Regions from separate parts of the Mesorhizobium sp. WSM4887 genome, predicted to be linked through region 1. Evidence: predicted binding sites of a transcription regulator. Region 1 holds the regulator's gene; each other region holds the start of a gene.
The links. Region 1 encodes PhoB, which activates phosphate uptake and scavenging genes when phosphate is short. Its sites were predicted from a motif close to TGTCATNNANCTGTCAT; they were not measured.
Positions count from the first base shown of each region.

Region 2: P9230_RS23755 (PhoX family phosphatase) is a predicted target of PhoB. The motif match lies at 2,382-2,398, and genes of this name have one in related genera.
Region 3: P9230_RS26950 (DUF1045 domain-containing protein) is a predicted target of PhoB. The motif match lies at 4,033-4,049, and genes of this name have one in related genera.

Region 1 covers NZ_JARTVP010000003.1:221,459-227,635, reverse strand. Annotated here, with positions in the region: gene P9230_RS14705 (ROK family transcriptional regulator) at 1-1,194, shown strand, start outside; gene phoB (phosphate regulon transcriptional regulator PhoB) at 1,511-2,200, opposite strand; gene phoU (phosphate signaling complex protein PhoU) at 2,220-2,924, opposite strand; gene pstB (phosphate ABC transporter ATP-binding protein PstB) at 2,945-3,748, opposite strand; gene pstA (phosphate ABC transporter permease PstA) at 3,745-4,596, opposite strand; gene pstC (phosphate ABC transporter permease subunit PstC) at 4,600-5,586, opposite strand; gene pstS (phosphate ABC transporter substrate-binding protein PstS) at 5,649-6,177, opposite strand, start outside.
Region 2 covers NZ_JARTVP010000008.1:18,750-24,926, reverse strand. Annotated here, with positions in the region: gene P9230_RS23780 (DMT family transporter) at 1-90, shown strand, start outside; partial or broken gene P9230_RS23775 (STAS domain-containing protein) at 105-675, opposite strand; gene P9230_RS23770 (helix-turn-helix transcriptional regulator) at 692-961, opposite strand; gene P9230_RS23765 (phosphatase PAP2 family protein) at 1,056-1,757, opposite strand; gene P9230_RS23760 (hypothetical protein) at 1,774-2,112, opposite strand; gene P9230_RS23755 (PhoX family phosphatase) at 2,462-4,456, shown strand; gene P9230_RS23750 (GNAT family N-acetyltransferase) at 4,518-5,198, opposite strand; gene P9230_RS23745 (MarR family transcriptional regulator) at 5,195-5,701, opposite strand; gene P9230_RS23740 (phosphatidylglycerol lysyltransferase domain-containing protein) at 5,937-6,177, shown strand, end outside.
Region 3 covers NZ_JARTVP010000011.1:3,302-9,478, reverse strand. Annotated here, with positions in the region: gene iolD (3D-(3,5/4)-trihydroxycyclohexane-1,2-dione acylhydrolase (decyclizing)) at 1-1,759, shown strand, start outside; gene iolE (myo-inosose-2 dehydratase) at 1,922-2,836, shown strand; gene P9230_RS26960 (hypothetical protein) at 2,899-3,111, shown strand; gene iolB (5-deoxy-glucuronate isomerase) at 3,126-3,938, shown strand; gene P9230_RS26950 (DUF1045 domain-containing protein) at 4,088-4,795, shown strand; gene P9230_RS26945 (alpha-D-ribose 1-methylphosphonate 5-triphosphate diphosphatase) at 4,826-5,965, shown strand; gene phnN (phosphonate metabolism protein/1,5-bisphosphokinase (PRPP-forming) PhnN) at 5,962-6,177, shown strand, end outside.

The DNA of each region.
Region 1 (6,177 bases):
CGCGCCATGGTGCTCTCGGCCGTGCGCCGGGCCGGCCAGCCGTCGCGCACGGAAATCGCCGCGACCACCGGGCTCAGCCATTCGACCATTTCGGCGATCTCTTCCGACCTGATCCAGGAAGGCGTCTTGGCCGAGAGCAAGCCGAGCGAGACCGCGTCTCTGAAGCGCGGCCGGCCACAGGTGGGCCTCGCGCTCAAGCCTGAGGCGGCGGCGGTGGTGACGGTGGTGCTGTCGCTCAATTTCCTCTCGGTCGCCGTTATCGATTATGCGGGCCAGGTCATCGCCGAGGAGCAGCGCCGCCTCGATACCCTCACCATGCCGCGCAACGAGCTGATCGGCGAATGCTTGGCGATCGTGCGGCGCCGGTTGGACGATCCGGACCTCGACGTCGGCAGCGTCGCCCGCATCGCCATGGGCATCCAGGGCATCACCGATTCCCATGCCCGCGCCATGCTATGGTCGCCGATCACGCCGCTGACCGACATTCCCTTCGCCGACATCCTGGAAAAGGAATTCGGCATTCCGGCCACCATGGAAAACGACTGCAACATGATGGCGGTGGCGCTGCAGTGGCGCGATCCCCACCGCTATCGCGACAATTTCATCGCCATCCTGCTCTCGCACGGCATCGGCATGGGCCTGGTGCTGAAGGGCGAGCTGTTCACCGGCACGCATTCTTCCGGCGGCGAGTTCGGCCACATGATCCATCGTCCGGGCGGCGCGCTCTGCCGTTGCGGACGCCGCGGCTGCGTCGAGGCCTATGCCGGCAACTACGCCATCTGGCGCAGCGCCATGAAGATGAGCGAGGACGCCGAGCCGGTCGATGTCGGCGACGCCGACATGCGGGCGCTCGCCGCCAAGGCGCGCGAGACGGATGGCCCGGAGCGCGAGGCCTATCGCCGGGCCGGCGAGGCGCTGGGCTTCGGCCTTGGCAGCCTGTTCGCGCTGATCGACCCGGCGCCGGTCGCCATGGTCGGCGTCAGCGCCGCCGCCTTTGACCTGATCGAGCCGGCGCTGCGCGAGGCGATCGGCCAGACCGCCGGAGGCCAGCATTCAAACTCGATCTCCTTCGATACCGAGCCGAACGAATTGCCGCTGATCCGCGAAGGCTGCGCCGTGCGCGCGCTGACCTTCGTCGACCAGGAGATTTTCGCCCCGGGCGTGCAGGCAAGAGCGGGCAAGAACGTGGCCTGAGCAGCTTCGATAGCGATCGTTGGCTTCTGTGCGTCCTGCAGACGCCGGAGATTAGCGAAGGCCCCGCAGCTTCGTCATTCCAGGGCGGAGCAGGAGCGAAGCTCCGTCGCGGAGACCCTGGAATCCATGCCATTACCTCAATCGTCGGATGAGCGGAGCAGAATTTCTGCACCGCCGCGGCGCGTGGAAGTCGCGTGGATCGTCGGGTCTGCGCCGCGTCGCGACGCTTCGTGCTCCGCCCGTGGACGGCGAAGCACCAGCGTCTCGATAACCCGCCAGCGCAGATAGAACCCGTCAGACCTTCGGTGCCCTGGATCTAATCTTCCCTGATCGCGTAGCCCGCCCCACGGATGGTACGTATGACGTCCGGCATCCGGCCGTTGTTGACCGCCTTGCGCAGGCGTCCGACATGCACGTCCACGGTGCGCTCGTCGATATAGATCGTCTCGCCCCATACATTGTCGAGCAGCTGGCTGCGCGAGAACACCCGGCCGGGATGCCGCATCATGAATTCCAGCAGCCTGAACTCGGTCGGGCCGAGCCGGATCTCGCTCTTCTTGCGGTAGACGCGATGCGATTCGCGATCGAGCACGATGTCGCCGACCTTGAGCACGCTGGACAGCACCTCCGGCTTGGCGCGGCGCAGCAGCGCCTTGACCCTGGCCATGAATTCCGGCGTCGAGAACGGCTTGACCAGATAGTCGTCGGCGCCGGTCGAGAGGCCGCGCACCCTGTCGCTTTCCTCGCCGCGCGCGGTCAGCATGATGATCGGCAGGCGTTCGGTCTCGGGCCGCATCCTGAGGCGCCGGCAAAGCTCGATGCCGGACACCGCCGGCACCATCCAGTCGAGCACCAGAAGGTCGGGCACATTCTCCTGCAGGCGGATCTCGGCCTCGTCGCCGCGGGTCACCACCTCGACCTGATAGCCCTCGGATTCGAGGTTGTAGCGGAGCAGCACCCCCAGCGGTTCCTCGTCCTCCACCACCATGATGCGTGGCGCGATCATATAGCAGGCACCTTCGCTGTCAGGCCGCCGGCGCCGACATCGTCGTCTCGTCCTGCTTAGGACGATTCGCGGGCAATTGCGTGCCGGTCAGCACATAGTAGGCGTTCTCGGCGATGTTGGTGACGTGGTCGCCGATGCGCTCCAGATTCTTGGCGCAGAACAACAGATGCGTGCAAGCCGTGATGTTGCGCGGATCCTCCATCATGTAGGTCAGGAGCTCGCGGAAGACGGAGGTGTATTTGACGTCGATGCGCTCGTCGTCGTTGCGGAGCTTGGCGAGCGCCGTGGCGTCGCCGGCCGTGTATTCCTCGATCACGCCCTGCACTTGGATCAGCACCAGCTGCGCCATCGAATCGATGGAGTGCGAAAGGTCGCGCGGCGCGGCGCTGATGCCGACCGAGCCGACGCGCTTAGCGATGTTCTTGGCAAGGTCGCCGATGCGCTCGAGATCGCCGGCCATCCGGATGGCGCCAACGACGCTGCGCAGGTCGTCGGCCATCGGCTGGCGTTTGGCAATCAGCGTGATGGCGCGATGGTCGAGCTCGCGTTGGCGCGCGTCCATGATGGCATCGTCGGAGACCACGCGCTGCGCCAGCGCGTTGTCGGAATTCAGCAGAGCCTTGGTCGACGCGCCGACCATCGAGCCGGCAAGATCGCCCATGTCGCGGATGAGCTGGCTGATCTGCCTCAGATCCTCGTCGAAGGAAGCGACCGTATGGGCCATGGTTATGTCCTCGTATGAACTCAGCCGAAGCGGCCGGTGATGTAGTCCTGCGTGCGCTTCTCGCGGGGCGAGGTGAAAATCTTTTCGGTCCGGTCGAATTCGATCAGCTCGCCGAGATACATGAACGCCGTCTGCCGCGAGACGCGCGCCGCCTGCTGCATGTTGTGGGTGACGATCACGATCGTGTAGTCGGCCTGCAGCTCGTCGATCAACTCCTCGATCTTGGCGGTCGAGAGCGGATCGAGCGCCGATGCCGGCTCGTCCAGCAGGATGACCTCCGGCTTCACCGCCACCGTGCGGGCGATGCAGAGCCGCTGCTGCTGGCCGCCCGAAAGGCTCTGGCCGCTGGCGTTGAGCTTGTCCTTGACCTCGTTCCACAGCGCGGCGCGCTTCAGCGCCTGTTCGACGCGATTGTCCATCTCGGCCTTGCTGATCTTCTCATATAACCTGACGCCGAAGGCAATGTTCTCGTAGATCGACATCGGGAACGGCGTCGGCTTCTGGAACACCATGCCGATCTTGGTCCTGAGCAGGTTGAGGTCCTGCGAGCGGTCGAGGATGTTCTTGCCGTCGAGCAGCACCTGGCCTTCGGCGCTCTGCTTCGGGTAGAGCTCGTAGATGCGGTTGAGCACGCGCAGCAGCGTCGACTTTCCGCAGCCCGAAGGTCCGATGAAGGCGGTGACGCTGCGCTCGGGCAGCGACAGGTTGATGTCCTTCAGCGCCTTCGACTGGCCATAGTAGAAGTTGAGGTTCTTGACCTCGATCTTGGCCTTCTCGGCGGTCGTCTCGCCTACGTTCAGGTCGGTGGACAACATCGGTTTCATCTGTCCTCTCTGCGTCCGGTAAGGCTGCGGGCGAAGATGCTCAGCCCGAGAACCGTCAGGGTGATTATCAGTGCGCCCGTCCAGGCCAGTTGCTGCCATTCCTCATAAGGGCTCAGCGCAAACTGGAAGATGGTCACCGGCAGGCTGGCCATCGGCGCGTTGAGATTGCTCGACCAGAACTGGTTGTTGAGCGCGGTGAAGAGCAGCGGCGCCGTCTCGCCCGAAATCCGGGCGATCGCCAGCAATATACCGGTGACGATGCCGGACAGTGCGGCGCGATAGGCGACCGAGCGGATCACCACCCAGCGCGGCGCGCCGATGGCGGTGCCGGCCTCGCGCAGCGCGTTGGGCACAAGGTTCAGCATGTCCTCGGTGGTGCGCACGACGACGGGGATCACCAGGATCGACAGCGCCACCGCGCCGGCGATCGCCGAGAAATGACCCATCGGCCGCACCATCAGCTCGTAGACGAACAGGCCGACAATGATCGATGGCGCCGACAACAGGATGTCGTTGATGAAGCGCACCACCGTCGTGAGGCGCGAGAAGCGCCCGTACTCGGCCATATAGGTGCCGGCGAGCACGCCGATCGGCGTGCCGACGACGATGCCGATCACGGTCATCACGATGCTGCCGTAGATGGCGTTGAGCAGGCCGCCGGCGTCGCCGGGCGGCGGTGTCATTTCCGTGAACACCGAAAGCGAGACACCCGAGAGCCCCTTATAGAGAAGGGCGCCGAGGATCAGCGCCAGCCAGACGAGGCCGATGCCCGCCGCTATGGTGCACAGTGCCATCATCACGGCGTTCTTGCGCTTCCGGCTTCGGTGGAGCGATGCGGCTGTCGACATCGGTCAGGCTCCCGTGCGGCTATCGATGCGCAACAGCATGTAGCGTGCGAGCGCGAGGATGATGAAGGTGATGATGAACAGGATCAGTCCGAGCGCCACCAGTGAGGACGTGTAAAGCTCGCCGTCGGCTTCGGTGAATTCGTTGGCGATGGTCGCCGAGATCGTCGTACCGGGCGCAAACAGCGAGGCGCTGATGCGGTGCGCATTGCCGATGACGAAGGTGACGGCCATCGTCTCGCCGAGCGCGCGGCCAAGACCGAGCATGACGCCGCCCATGATGCCGACCCGCGTATAGGGGATGACCACACGCCGGGTCACTTCCCAGGTCGTGCAGCCGATGCCGTAGGCCGATTCCTTCAGCACCGCTGGCACCGTGTCGAACACGTCCTTGGTGATCGAGGTGATGAAGGGCAGCACCATGATGGCGAGGATCAGCGACGACGTCAGGAGGCCGATGCCGTAGGGCGGACCGGCAAACAGGCTGGCGAGACCCGGTATGCCGTGGAAAAGATTGATGATGAATGGCTGTACCGTCGTCTGCAGGAATGGCGCGAAGACGAACAGGCCCCAGATGCCGTAAATGATCGAGGGAATGCCGGCGAGCAGCTCGACCGCGATGCCGATCGGGCGCCTGAGCGGGCGCGGGCAGAGCTCGGTCAGGAAGACGGCGATGCCGATGCCGATCGGCACGGCAAGGAGGATGGCGATGGCCGAGGTGACGACGGTGCCGTAGATGGGCGCGAGCGCGCCGAAATTCTCGGTGACCGGATTCCAGGATTCAGTCGTCAGGAAGGAGAAGCCGAACTTCGACAGCGCCTCCCACGAGCCGGCGATCAGCGAGACCGCGACGCCGCCGAGAAGAAGCAGCACGAGTATGGCGGAGAGGCGCGTGACCGTTCGGAAGATCGTGTCGGTCAGGGCGAAGCGGCGCACCGTCGCTTCCCTGGTCCGTATGGCGGACGATGTCACGGCTTCGGAAACGGCTGTCATTTGCCCTCGCATTTCGAAAGAGACAGGAGGGCGCCCGAGGCGCCCTCCTTATTCCGGAGGAATTACATGCCGGAGTAGAGCGGCTTGCCGTTGCTGTCGACGATGTCCTTGCTCCACATTTCCTCGACGCTCTTCACGACCGCGTCGGGCATCGGAACATAGTCCAGCTCGGCGGCCATGTCGTCGCCCTTGGCGTAGGACCAGGCGAAGAACTTGAGCGCTTCGGTGGTGGCCGACGCATCGTCGGGCTTCTGGTAGACGAGGATCCAGGTCGCGGAGGTCATCGGCCAGCTTTCAGCACCAGCCTGGTTGGCCAGGATGACGCCGTAGCCAGGCTTGGAGCTCCAGTCGGCATTGGCTGCAGCGGCCGAGAACGCGGCAGCGGTCGGCTCTACCTTCTTGCCATCCTTATTGATCAGGTCGGTATAGGTGAGCTTGTTCTGCTTAGCATAGGCATACTCGACATAACCGATCGCGCCACCGGTCTGCGCGACGTTGTTGGCGACGCCCTCGTTGCCCTTGGCGCCGATGCCCACCGGCCACTCGAGCGCGGTATTGACGCCGACCTTCGACTTCCAGTCGGCGCTGACT
Region 2 (6,177 bases), on a different contig from region 1:
CTGACCGGGGCTTGCCTGATCGTCGCCGGCTGCCTGATCGCGGCGCGCGCCAACCCGAAACTTGCCGAGCCGATCGAAGCGGCAGTTTGACAGAACATGTCGCTCTACGCGGACTGCGATTGTGCTTTCAGCTGCGCCCGCGCGTCGCGAATCGAGGCGGCATAGGTGACCAGCGGCCGCTTGAGGCCCTGGTTGATCAGCATGCGCCGTGTCTGCGGCGCGGCGCCCGCGATGATGAAGCGCACGCCGGCGCGTCCGGCCTTGTGCGCGGCACCCCCGATGACGTTTGCCGCCGTCGAGTCGAGGAACGGCACCGCCGAGCAATCGAGGATGAAATTCTTGCGCTGGTCTGCGATTCGGTCGAGCACGGCGCCGACGGTCGAGGCGGCACCGAAGAAGAAGGCCCCGGAGATTCGATAGATGACGGTATCGGCGTCTGCCGCCTGGCTTGAATCATAAGTGGCGGCGCGATCGGCGACGTCCTCCGGCACCAGCGGCAGATCGGCCTCGACGGCGATGGACTTGGCCATGCGATCGATGAACAGGATCGACCCGAGCGCGAAGCCCGACGACGATGCCTTCCGTCAGATCGCGCAAGATGACGATCAGGAACGTCGCCATCAGCACCAGCGCGTCGCCACGCGAGGCTCTGAGGAGCGTGAGGAAAGCCCGTCGCGACTTCTTGTGCGGCTCAGCCTTGGGAGTTCTGCGGCGTGGCAGGCTTGAGACGCACGCCCCTGCCGCCGCGCTCGCTGGCCTGGTTCTCGCCGATCAGCTCCACCCCGGCCTCGTCGAGTGCCTGGATGACCTTCATCAGCGTATCGACCACGCCTCTGACGACACCTTCACTCGCTTCCATGCGTTGGATGGTCGGAAGCGAAACCCCGGCGCGCTCGGCGAGCGTTTTCTGGTCGATACCGGCCAACGCCCTCGCGGCGCGCATCTGCGCGGCAGTGATCATCGGCCAGAACCCCGTCTGAGTCTGCAGTATCAATGGATAATCCAAAGATCATGATGTTTCAAGCATCATTAACAAACAGTTGAAACATGAGTACTCATTCGCTGTCCGCCACCACTTTGCGCCGCTGCAGCAGGCGCGCTGCAAGCCAGCACAACATGGCCCAGGCAAAGCCGGCGCACCAGCCGGCAAGCACGTCGGACGGCCAATGCACGCCGAGATAGACGCGGCTGGTTCCGACCAGCACCGTGGTGAGCACGGCGAGGCCGAGCACGAAGATCTTCGTCCTGCGGTTCGGTAGGAAACGCGCGGCGAGCGAGCCCAGCGTGAGATAGGTCACCGCCGACAGCATCGCATGGCCGCTCGGAAAGGAGAGCGAGGTCTCGTTGACGAGATGCGAGACGAGATCGGGGCGGGGCCGGTCGACCTCGAACTTGAGCAGGCTGGACGCCGCCTGACCGCCCGCCACCGAAACGAACACGAACAGTGCGGTCGCCGGTCGGCGCATCAGCAGAAAATAGACGATCACCGCAGTCGTGATCAGCACCAGCACGCTGGTGCTGCCGAGCGCGGTGATATCGCGCACCGCGCCTTGCAGCCAAAGCGGACCGATCGGGCTGTCCGGCTGCCCGGCATGGCGGAAGGCGAGCAGGATTTCCGTGTCCAACGCATGCGGAGTCGTGGCGCGCGCCACGCCCATGAGTTCCACCAGGCCCCATAGCCCGCAGGCGATGGCCAGCCCGGCCGCAAGCACCGGGAATTCTATTCTGTTGAGCAGCGCCTTGGCGGTCGATTTCATGCCGGGCCTGCTCCAATTACAGCCGCTGCATATAGGGTCCGAGCGTGATCAGCGCGACGGCCGCGATCGCCAGCACGACGCCTGTCGCTTGGAAAGTGTTGAGGCGCTCTCCAAAGAAGACCAGCGCGACGACATTGACTGAGACCAGCTGGATCACTGCCGACAGGCTGAACGACACCGACATGCCGAATTCGCGGATCAGCCTGAGCATGATCAGATTGCCGGCGGAATAGAGCGCCAGCGTCAGCACGATCTTGCCGAGACTCGGCGCCAATCCCCATTGTTTGGCCGCCATCGCGGCCAGGAGGAAAATCACAGTCGAAACGCCAAGCTGCGCCAGTCCCCAGAGACTCACGTTCATCCCTCCCGAAGCGGCCTTCGCCGCGCCGCTCGCCGCTTTTGTTTCCGAAGCGCGCGAAGCCGTCAAGCTGATGGCGTCGGGCAAGCTACGCTGCGACGGGATCGAAGGCGGAATCTCGCAAGGCAAGCCCCGCAGCCATGGTTGGCGTCCTTGCGCCGAGCGCGCTCGGGAGCCTGCTCGCCGTGTGTTGTGGGCCTCGTGTGGCGCCAATGCGTGGGCGAACAGTCATCAGCCGGCAAATTGGCATTGCTCAATGGGGCTGATGTCACGAAAATGTGATCGGGCGCCTATAGGGATCGACCGGTTACACGTTCCAGCCACCTCAAGAGCCAGAGGACAGCCCATGACCCAACCTGAGATTCGCTTCCGTACCAGCCAGCTTGAGGAGAATGACGGCCCGCCCGTCAATCCTACCGACAACCGCACGATGGGCGAGATCATCGCCGCGCGCTTCTCGCGCCGCGACTTCCTCAGGGGTTCGCTGGCTGTCTCGGCCATCGCCGCCACCGTGAGCCCGCTGGCGCTCGTCGCGGCAGACGAGGCGCGCGCCGCCGAGGTCTCGGCCTTCAAATTCGACGAGCTCGAGGCCGGCATCGACGACAAGCACCACGTCGCGCCGGGCTACGATGCCGACGTGCTCTTGCGCTGGGGCGACCCGCTCTTTACCGATTCGCCGGAATTCGACCCGGCAAAACAAACGGCCGGAGCCCAGGCAAGACAGTTCGGCTACAACAACGACTATATCGGTTATATCCCGATCGAGGGCTCGGACGAGCATGGCCTGCTGGTCGTCAACCACGAATACACCAACCCGCATCTGATGTTCCCCGGCATCGTCAAGATCGTCGACAAGGACGGCAAGAAGGCCGCCGAGGTGGCGCCGCTCAGCAAGGAGCAGGTCGATGTCGAAATGGCGGCGCACGGCGGCAGCATCGTCGAGATCCGCAAGGAGGGCGGCAAATGGCAGGTGGTGCGTGACGGCAAGCTCAACCGCCGCATCATGTCCACCACCGAAATGGCGCTGTCCGGTCCGGTAGCCGGCCATGATCGCGTCAAGACCAATGCCGACCCGTCTGGCACCAAGGTCTTCGGCACCCTCAACAACTGTGCCGGCGGCGTCACGCCCTGGGGCACCTATGTGATGGCCGAGGAGAACATCCACGGCTATTTCTCGGGCGAGTTGCCGGAAGGCCACAAGGAGGCCGCCAACTACAAGCGCCTCGGCATTCCGGAGGGCGCCTATGAATGGGGCGCGCATTACGATCGCTTCAACCTCGCGAAGGAACCGAACGAGCCCAACCGCTTCGGCTGGGTCGTCGAGGTCGACGTCAACGACCCGAATTCGGTGCCGAGGAAGCGAACCGCCATGGGTCGCTTCAAGCATGAGGGCGCCGAATCGATCGTCACCAAGGATGGCCGCGTCGCCTTCTATCTCGGCGACGACGAACGCTTCGACTATGTCTACAAATTCGTCACCAAAGGTACGTTCAATCCGAACGACCGCGCCGCCAACATGAACCTGCTCGACGAGGGCACGCTGCATGTTGCCAAATTCGCCGAGGACGGCTCGGTCGAATGGATGCCGATCGTGTTCGGCGAAGGTCCGCTGACGGCGGAAAACGGTTTCGCCAGCCAGGCCGACGTTCTGATCGAGACGCGTCGCGCCGCCGACCTGCTCGGCGCCACCAAGATGGATCGGCCGGAAGACATTCAGCCCAATGCCGGCAACGGCAAGGTCTATGTCATGCTGACCAACAATTTTAAGCGCAAGGCCGACCAGGTCGACGCCGCCAATCCGCGCGCGGCGAACGCCTTCGGCCACATCATCGAGATCGTCGAGGACGGCGGCGACTTCGCCGCCACCAAGGGCAAGTGGGAAGTGCTGCTGAAGTGCGGCGATCCTTCGGTGGCCGATGTCGGCGCCACCTTCTCGACTGCCACCACCGCCAATGGCTGGTTCGGCATGCCGGACAATTGTGCCGTCGACTCGGCCGGCCGCCTGTGGGTCGCGACCGACGGCCAGGGCCCGAAGGCCACCGGCCGTACCGACGGCCTGTGGGCGGTCGACACCGAGGGCGCGGCGCGGGCGACCTCAAAGCTGTTCTTCCGCGTGCCGATCGGCGCCGAGATGTGCGGCCCGCTATTCGCGCCGGACGACCAGACCGCCTTCGTCGCCGTCCAGCATCCGGGCGATGGCGGCGAGGACTGGGAAGCTTTTGGCCGCCCCTCCTATTACGAGGATCCATCGACCCGGTGGCCGGACTTCAAGCCGGACATGCCGGTGCGTCCGGCGGTCGTTGCCATCACCAAGCAGGGCGGCGGCAAGATCGCGGTCTGATTGGCGACTCGCTTAAGCAGGGGAAGGGTTGCGGTGATCCGCGACCCTCCTCACCTTGCGATTACTCCACGCCTCGGACCACGGCCATGTTCAGGGTGGTTCTCAACCGGAAGCCGATAGCCTCGTAGAGGCCGATGGCCGGAGCATTGCTGTCATAGGCGTGCAGGTATGGAACCTCGCCCCGCGCCATGATCCGGTTCGCCACGAACAGCGACAGCAGCCTGGCAAGGCCGCCGCCGCGGAAATCCGGATGCGTGCACACGCCGCTGAGCTCGGAGTAGCCGGGCTGCTTCATGCGCTCGCCGGCCATCGCCGCGAGCCTGCCGTCGATCTTCACGCCCCAGAACTCGCCGAGGCTCAAGGCTTCGAGCGTGAACGGGCCGGGCTTGGTGAGCGATGCCAGAGCGAGCATCTCGGCCGCATCGTCCGGCGTCAGTCGCTGTACGCGCTCGTCGGAGACCGCCTCAAGCCGCTGCTCGGCAACCATCTGCACCAGGGACGCGGTCGAAACCGCGGCAAGTTCCGAAGGCAGAGCGATCGGGTCCGTCTGAACCAGGATGGCGCTTTCAAGCGGCGGGAGCAGCTTGCCCAGAGATTGCAGGCTTTCCGCATCGTCCGCGGCTGTGGCGGCGAAGGGAACGATCGAAGGCCGGTACCGCTTGGCGAGGGTATCGCCTTCCGCAAAGGCCTGGTGGCGCGTCGCCAACGCGCTCCAGATCGGACGGTCGAGAACATGTTTCATTGTGCGACGGCCTTGGGCGCGACTGCCTTGGCCTTGTCCGCCCGGCGGTCGAGCGGGGTCGCGGCCAATCGATCCTCGATGGCGGCGAGCTGGCCAAGCAGCGGCCCGGAGAGGTCCGCGCACAATTCCGCGACCGCGCCCTCGATGCGCGGCCAGACGTCGTGCTTCGCGGCATCGACCAGCCGCTGGCCGTCCGCGGAGAGGGAAACGATCCGGCGCCGCTGGTCGTCATCCGATTGTGCGACCTCGACCAGGCCGAGCTCGGTGAGCAGCGACACGGCCCGCGTCACGCCCGGCTGCGCGATGCCGAGCGACTGCGCCAGTTCGCCGACCGGCAGCGGCCCCAGCCTGTCGAGCGCGGCGAGCAGCGGATACTGACTCGACTGGATCCGCACATCCAGGCGATCGAGCACGCGCTGCGTGTCGGCCTGCAACTGCTCGCCAATGCGCTTCAGCCTGCTGCCGAGGCAGAGAAAGCCGAGGGACCTCAGAACATCTTCCATCGTCGAACTGCCGGAACGAAAAGGATAACATGATATATAACCTTGCATGGAAATTGGCAATATGGTTTCACGATGCAGCCGGAGCGCCGGCTTTGGCCGGTAGACATTCCCTCTTCATTCGCCGCCGATAGCATCCTATATGGCGCTGGCGCGACATGACCGATCCGTCGCGCCAAGGCGACTGATTCGAGGCCCGTGGGCTCCGGGTCTTTCTTCATCGGCATGCGGACGCTTGATGCCATCCCTGCGCATCCATATCGACAGGTTTCTTGACGGCGCGGCGCCCAAGGTGCCGCGGCGCGAGCTGACGCATCTCGAGCGCCTGGAGCTGGTGCGGCGCCATGGCGACTTCTCGCTCGCCTATTCCACCGCCGTGCAGCAGAAGCTGTCCTACTTCAGCGAAGGCGATGGCTACATCGCATTCGGCACCAAGATGAAGCACCATTTCGCGCTGGGCGATCCGGTCGTCGATCCGC
Region 3 (6,177 bases), on a different contig from region 1:
CTTCGGCGGCGTCTGGGCGATCTTCGGCCACGGCAATGTCGCCGGCATCGGCGAGGCGCTCTACCAGGTCCGCGACGAGCTGCCGACCTTCCGCGCCCATAACGAGCAGGCGATGGCGCATGCGGCGATTGCTTACGGCAAGGCGAATTTCCGCCGCCGCTTCATGGCCGCGACCACCTCGATCGGCCCCGGCGCGCTCAACATGGTGACGGCTGCGGCGCTCGCCCACGTCAATCGCTTACCGGTGCTGCTGCTTCCCGGCGATGTCTTCGCCAACCGCTTGCCCGACCCGGTGCTGCAGCAGGCCGAAGATTTCTCCGACGGCACGGCGAGCGTCAACGATTGCTTCCGCCCCGTCTCGCGCTATTTCGACCGCATCACGCGGCCGGAGCAGATCATCCCGGCGCTGAACCGCGCCATGCAGGTGCTGACCGATCCGGCCGAATGCGGCCCGGTCACGCTTTCGCTCTGCCAGGACGTGCAGGCGGAGGCCTATGATTATCCGGAAAGCCTGTTTGCCGAGCGCGTCTGGACGCCACGCCGGCTGCGCCCGGATCGCAACGAGCTGGCCGTCGCCGTGGCGGCGCTGAAGAACGCCAAGAAGCCGCTGGTGATCGCCGGCGGCGGCGTCCTCTATTCGCAGGCTTCCGGAGAGCTGGCCAAGCTGGTGCAGGGCGCCGGCATTCCGGTTTGCGAGACCCAAGGCGGCAAATCCTCGCTGCCCGACGATCATCCGCTCAACATGGCGGCCGTCGGCGTCACCGGCACCTCAGCGGCCAACCGGCTGGCGGAAGAGGCCGATGTGGTTCTTGCCGTCGGCACCAGGCTGCAGGACTTCACCACCGGCTCCTGGGCGCTGTTCAAGAATGCCGGCCGCACCATCATCGGGCTCAATACCCAGGTCTTCGATGCCGGCAAGCACTGGGCGCTGCCGCTGGTTGCCGACGCCACCGAAGGGCTCGCCGAGCTTTCCGCCGCGCTGAAGGGCTGGAAGGCGCCGACCGCCTGGACCGACAATGCGCTGAAGGGCAAGACGGAATGGCAGGCTGCCGCCGCCAAGGTGACGGCCTCGACCAACGCCGCCTGTCCCTCCGACGCGCAGGTGATCGGCGCCGTGCAACGCGTGATGGGCTCGGGCGTCACGCTTTTGCATGCCGCCGGCGGGCTGCCCGGCGAATTGCACAAGCTCTGGCAAGCGGGCGCGCCCGGTTCCTATCACGCCGAATACGGCTTCTCGACCATGGGCTACGAGATCGCCGGCGGACTCGGCGTCAAGATGGCGAAACCCGACCAGGAAGTCGTCGTCATGGTCGGCGACGGCTCCTATCTGATGCTCAACTCCGAGATCGCGACGTCGGTGATGCTCGGCCTGAAACTCACCATCGTGTTGCTCGACAATCGCGGCTATGGCTGCATCAACCGGCTGCAGATGGCGACCGGCGGCGCCAGCTTCAACAATCTTTTGAAGGACGCTCGCCACGAGGTGATGCCCGACGTCGACTTCGTCGCCCATGCGGCAAGCCTCGGTGCCGTCGCCGAGAAGGTGGCCTCGATTGCTGAACTCGAGACGGCGCTCGCCAAGGCGAAGGGCCACGACAAGACCACCGTGCTGGTCATCGACACCGATCCGCTGGTGTCGACCGAGGCCGGCGGCCACTGGTGGGATGTTGCCGTGCCGGAAGTCTCGTCGCGGCCGCAGGTGAACGCCGCGCGCAAGGCGTATGACGAGAAAAAGCTCATGCAGAGCTTAGGTGATTGAAGCTGGCGCTGCCCCTCACCCTTGCCCTGCTCCCCGTGAAGGGGGCCGCCACCGCTGAAGCCTGTCCCTTCTCCCCGTCATTTCCAGGGAGAAGGTGCCGGCAGGCGGATGAGGGCAGCGCCGACGAGCGAAAGTTGAACGATCCGAACCTGGAGTGACGACTTGAAAGCCAAACTGGGCATGTCTCCCATCGCGTGGTGGAACGACGATCTCGTGGAATTGAGCGATGATGTGTCGCTGGAGGAGTGTTTGCGCCAGTCGCGCTCGGCCGGCTTCACCGGCATGGAGATGGGCCGCCGCTTCCCCAACGACCCGAAGGTGATGCTGCCGATCCTGAAAGAGGCCGACGTCACGCTCTGCGGCGGCTGGTTCTCCGGCACGCTGGTCGATGAGGACCTGGCAAGCAACAAGGATCGCATCCAGCCGATGATCGACCTGTTCAAGGCGGTCAACGCGCCCTGCATAGTCTATGGCGAGGTCGGCCGCTCCATCCAGGGTGACCGCACCAAGCCTCTTGCCACCAAGCCACGGCTTTCCGGCGACGAGATGAAGGCCTATGGCCGCCGCGTCACCGAATTCGGCGAATGGTGCGCCGACCAGGGTATGCCGCTTTCCTACCATCATCACATGGCGGCCGTGATCGAGACCGAGCCGGAACTCGATTCCTTCATCCATCATTCGGGCGAGGGCATCCCGCTGCTGCTCGATGCCGGCCACCTCGCCTTCGCCGGCGGCAATGTGTTGCGCGCCATCGACAACCACCACAAGCGCATCAACCACGTCCATGTGAAGGACGTGCGCATGAACGTGATCGACGGGCTCGACCGCACGAAACAGTCCTTCCTCAATGCCGTCGCGCTCGGCGCCTTCACCGTGCCCGGCGACGGCTCGCTCGATTTCGGTGCGATCGTCCAACGCTTCGCCGACTACGGCTATGAAGGCTGGTTCGTGGTCGAGGCCGAGCAGGATCCGAAAAAGAACCCGCCGCTGAGGATGGCTGAGGTCGGCCATAAGGAGCTGATGCGGGTGATGACGGCCGCCGGCTATACGGTCGAGACGCAGGGCTTCCCGGCGTAAGCGGTGGATCGTCCGGCCGCTCGCTCTATCTGATGCGTTTGGACAAGTCCCGGATTGGCGCGATGAAAGACTATGAACACCCCTTCTTCCGACCGCTGTGGCGGCGCATTGCCGTCGTCGCCGTCTGCCTAATCTGGTCGGTGATCGAATTCGCCTCCGGCACGCCGTTCTGGGGGGTAATCGCGCTCGGCTTCGCCGGTTACGCGGTGTGGCAGTTCTTCTACCTCTACAAGCCGGCCGAGGAGCCCAAGCCTCCGGCCGAGCCGAAGGAATGACCCAGGAGACAAAAATGTCGAAACTGCTCGTCAAGGCCGACAAGGGCCACGGCCACGTCGCCCACGTCACCCCGCAAAGCGCGGGCTGGACTTACGTGGGTTTCGATCTCCACCGGTTGCGGCCGGGCGAGACGGCCGCCGGCAAGACGGGCGAGCGCGAGGTCTGCCTGGTGTTCGTCACCGGCAAGGGCAAGGCTGCGGCCGGCGGCAAGGATCTCGGCCTGCTCGGCGAGCGCATGTCGCCCTTCGAAGGCAAGCCCTGGTCGGTCTATGTGCCGCAAGGCTCCGACTGGGCAGTGACCGCCGACACCGAGCTGGAGCTTGCCGTCTGCTCGGCGCCCGGTCTTGGCGGCAGCCTGCCCGCCCGCGTCATTGCGCCCGACGATCTCGGTCAGGAAGTGCGCGGCAAGGGCACCAACACCCGCTACGTCACCAACATCCTGCCCGAGGGCAAGCCGGCCGACTCGCTGCTGGTGGTCGAGGTCATCACGCCCGGCGGCCATACCTCCAGCTATCCGCCGCACAAACACGACCAGGACAATCTGCCGGCCGAGTCCTATCTCGAGGAGACCTATTATCACCGCCTCAACCCGCCGCAGGGTTTCGCCTTCCAGCGCGTCTACACCGACGCCGACAGAAATGGCGTGCGCGATCTGGACGAGGCGATGGCGATCGAGGACGGCGATGTCGTGCTGGTGCCGAAGGGCTACCACCCGTGTGCGGCCTGCCACGGCTATGATCTCTATTATCTCAATGTCATGGCCGGCCCGAAGCGGACATGGAAATTCCACAACGCCGCCGAGCATGAGTGGCTGATGAAGGCGTGAGATTTTTCATAGCCCTCAACCTGTTGGTCCAGTTCGGGAAAATCGTCGGCTAAGGACCGCCGGAGCCTGGGTTGCCTTCGAAAACCCATGAAAGCTTCGTCAATCCGTCATGGAAATCACCTATGGCAGCGGTCTGACGAGGATTTTCGATGCGCTATGCCATTTACTTTACCCCGAGGCAGGATGAGCCGCTGGCGCGGATTGCCGCTAACTGGCTGGGGCGCGACCCGTTCGGCGCGCCGACGCGGCCGGTCGAGGGTGTGGGTGACCTGTCGGCGGCGGAAGTTGCCTTCCACACCGCCTCGGCACGGCGCTATGGGTTCCACGCGACGCTGAAGGCGCCGTTCCGGCTGGCGCCCAGCGAAACGGAAGCCTCGCTGCGGGCGGCGCTCGACGATTTCGCCGAGGCCACGGCACCAGTCGTCGTCCCGCGTCTGGTCGTCGGCCAGATCGACGGCTTTTTCGCGCTCGTGCCGGGAAGTCCTTTCGAGCCGCTCAACAGTTTCGCCGGCGAGGTCGTGCGCGCTTTCGACCGCTTCCGTGCGCCGCTGACCGAGGCCGAGATCGAGCGCCGCAGCCCAGACTCGCTGAAGCCGGATGAGTTCCGCAACCTCTGCCAGTGGGGTTATCCCTACGTCTTCGAGACGTTCCGCTTCCACATGACGCTCTCCGGACGGGTCGGGCCACAGGAAAGCCCGCGCCTTCGCGCTGCAATCGACAGCCTGTTCGCGGATGTGCTGCAGCGTCCGGTGCCGGTGGATGCGCTGACGCTGTTCGTCGAAACCGAACCGGGCGCGCCCTTCATGGTGCTCTCGCACCACGTGCTTGGACGCGGCCCGGCCAGAAAAACCGCCTGATGTCCGCCCGCCTGAGATAGGACTGCTGAAATGACCGCCGAGACCGTTTTGAACAATGCCCGCATCGTGCTGCCCGACGAGATCGTCGCGGGCTCGCTGCTGCTGCGCGATGGGCTGATCGCCGCGATCGAGCTGGGTGCGGCCCGCACCGGCGAGGACATGGGCGGCGACTACATCATCCCAGGTCTCGTAGAACTGCACACCGATCACCTCGAAGGCCATTACGCGCCGCGTCCGAAAGTGCGCTGGAACCCGATCGCCGCCGTGCTCGCCCACGATGCGCAGGTGGCGACCGCCGGCATCACCACGGTGCTCGACGCCTTGCGCGTCGGCATGGACGAGGATGCCGACCTGAAGTCCGACGACGTGCGCAAGCTCGCCGATGCGATCGAGGACAGCGTGCGCCAGGATCGGCTCAGGGCCGACCACTTCATCCATCTGCGCTGCGAGGTCTCGGCGCCGGACTGCCTCGAGGCCTTCGCCAATTTCGAGACCGACGACAGGGTGAAGCTCGCCTCGCTGATGGACCACGCGCCGGGCCAGCGCCAGTTCGTCGATCTCGAGACCTACGCCTATTACTACCAGCGCAAACTGAAGCTGACCGACCGCGACTTCGAGAAATTCTGCGCGAAGCGTATGGCCGAATCGGCCAAGAATTCCGGGCCGAACCGCGTCTTCATTTCCGCCGCCTGCCGCGAGCGCGGCATCGTGCTTGCCAGCCACGACGATGCGACAGCCGGCCATGTCGACGAGGCGGTGGAGCAGGGCGTGCGCGTTGCCGAATTCCCGACCACCGAGGAAGCAGCGAGAGCCTCGAAGGCGGCAGGGCTCGGCGTGCTGATGGGCGCGCCCAACGTCATGCGCGGCTCCTCGCATTCGGGCAATGTGTCGGCGCGCTCGCTTGCCGGCGACGGTTTGCTCGACATCCTGTCGTCGGACTATATCCCCTTCAGCCTGATTCAGTCCGCCTTCTTCCTCGGCGATGTCGTGGAAGGCATTTCGCTGCCGCAGGCGGTCGCCATGGTCTCGAAGAACCCGGCGGAAGCGGTCGGCCTTAGCGATCGCGGTGTCATCGAGCCCGGCCGGCGCGCCGACCTCGTGCGCGTGCGCGTCGACCAGCATGTGCCGGTCGTGCGCAACGTCTGGCGTCAGGGCAGGTGCGTCGCATGATGGTTTCTGCGCTGATCGAACGCGAACTCACCGAAACGCCTCCGATCCGCAACGGCGTGTTCGTCGCGGTGGTCGGGCCGAGCGGCGCCGGCAAGGACACGGTGATCGGCTACGCCAAGGCGCATTTTGCCGGCGAGACGCGGCTGGAGTTCGTCCGCCGCGTCATCACCCGTCCGAGCGACTCCGCCAGTGAGGACCACGATACGCTGGCC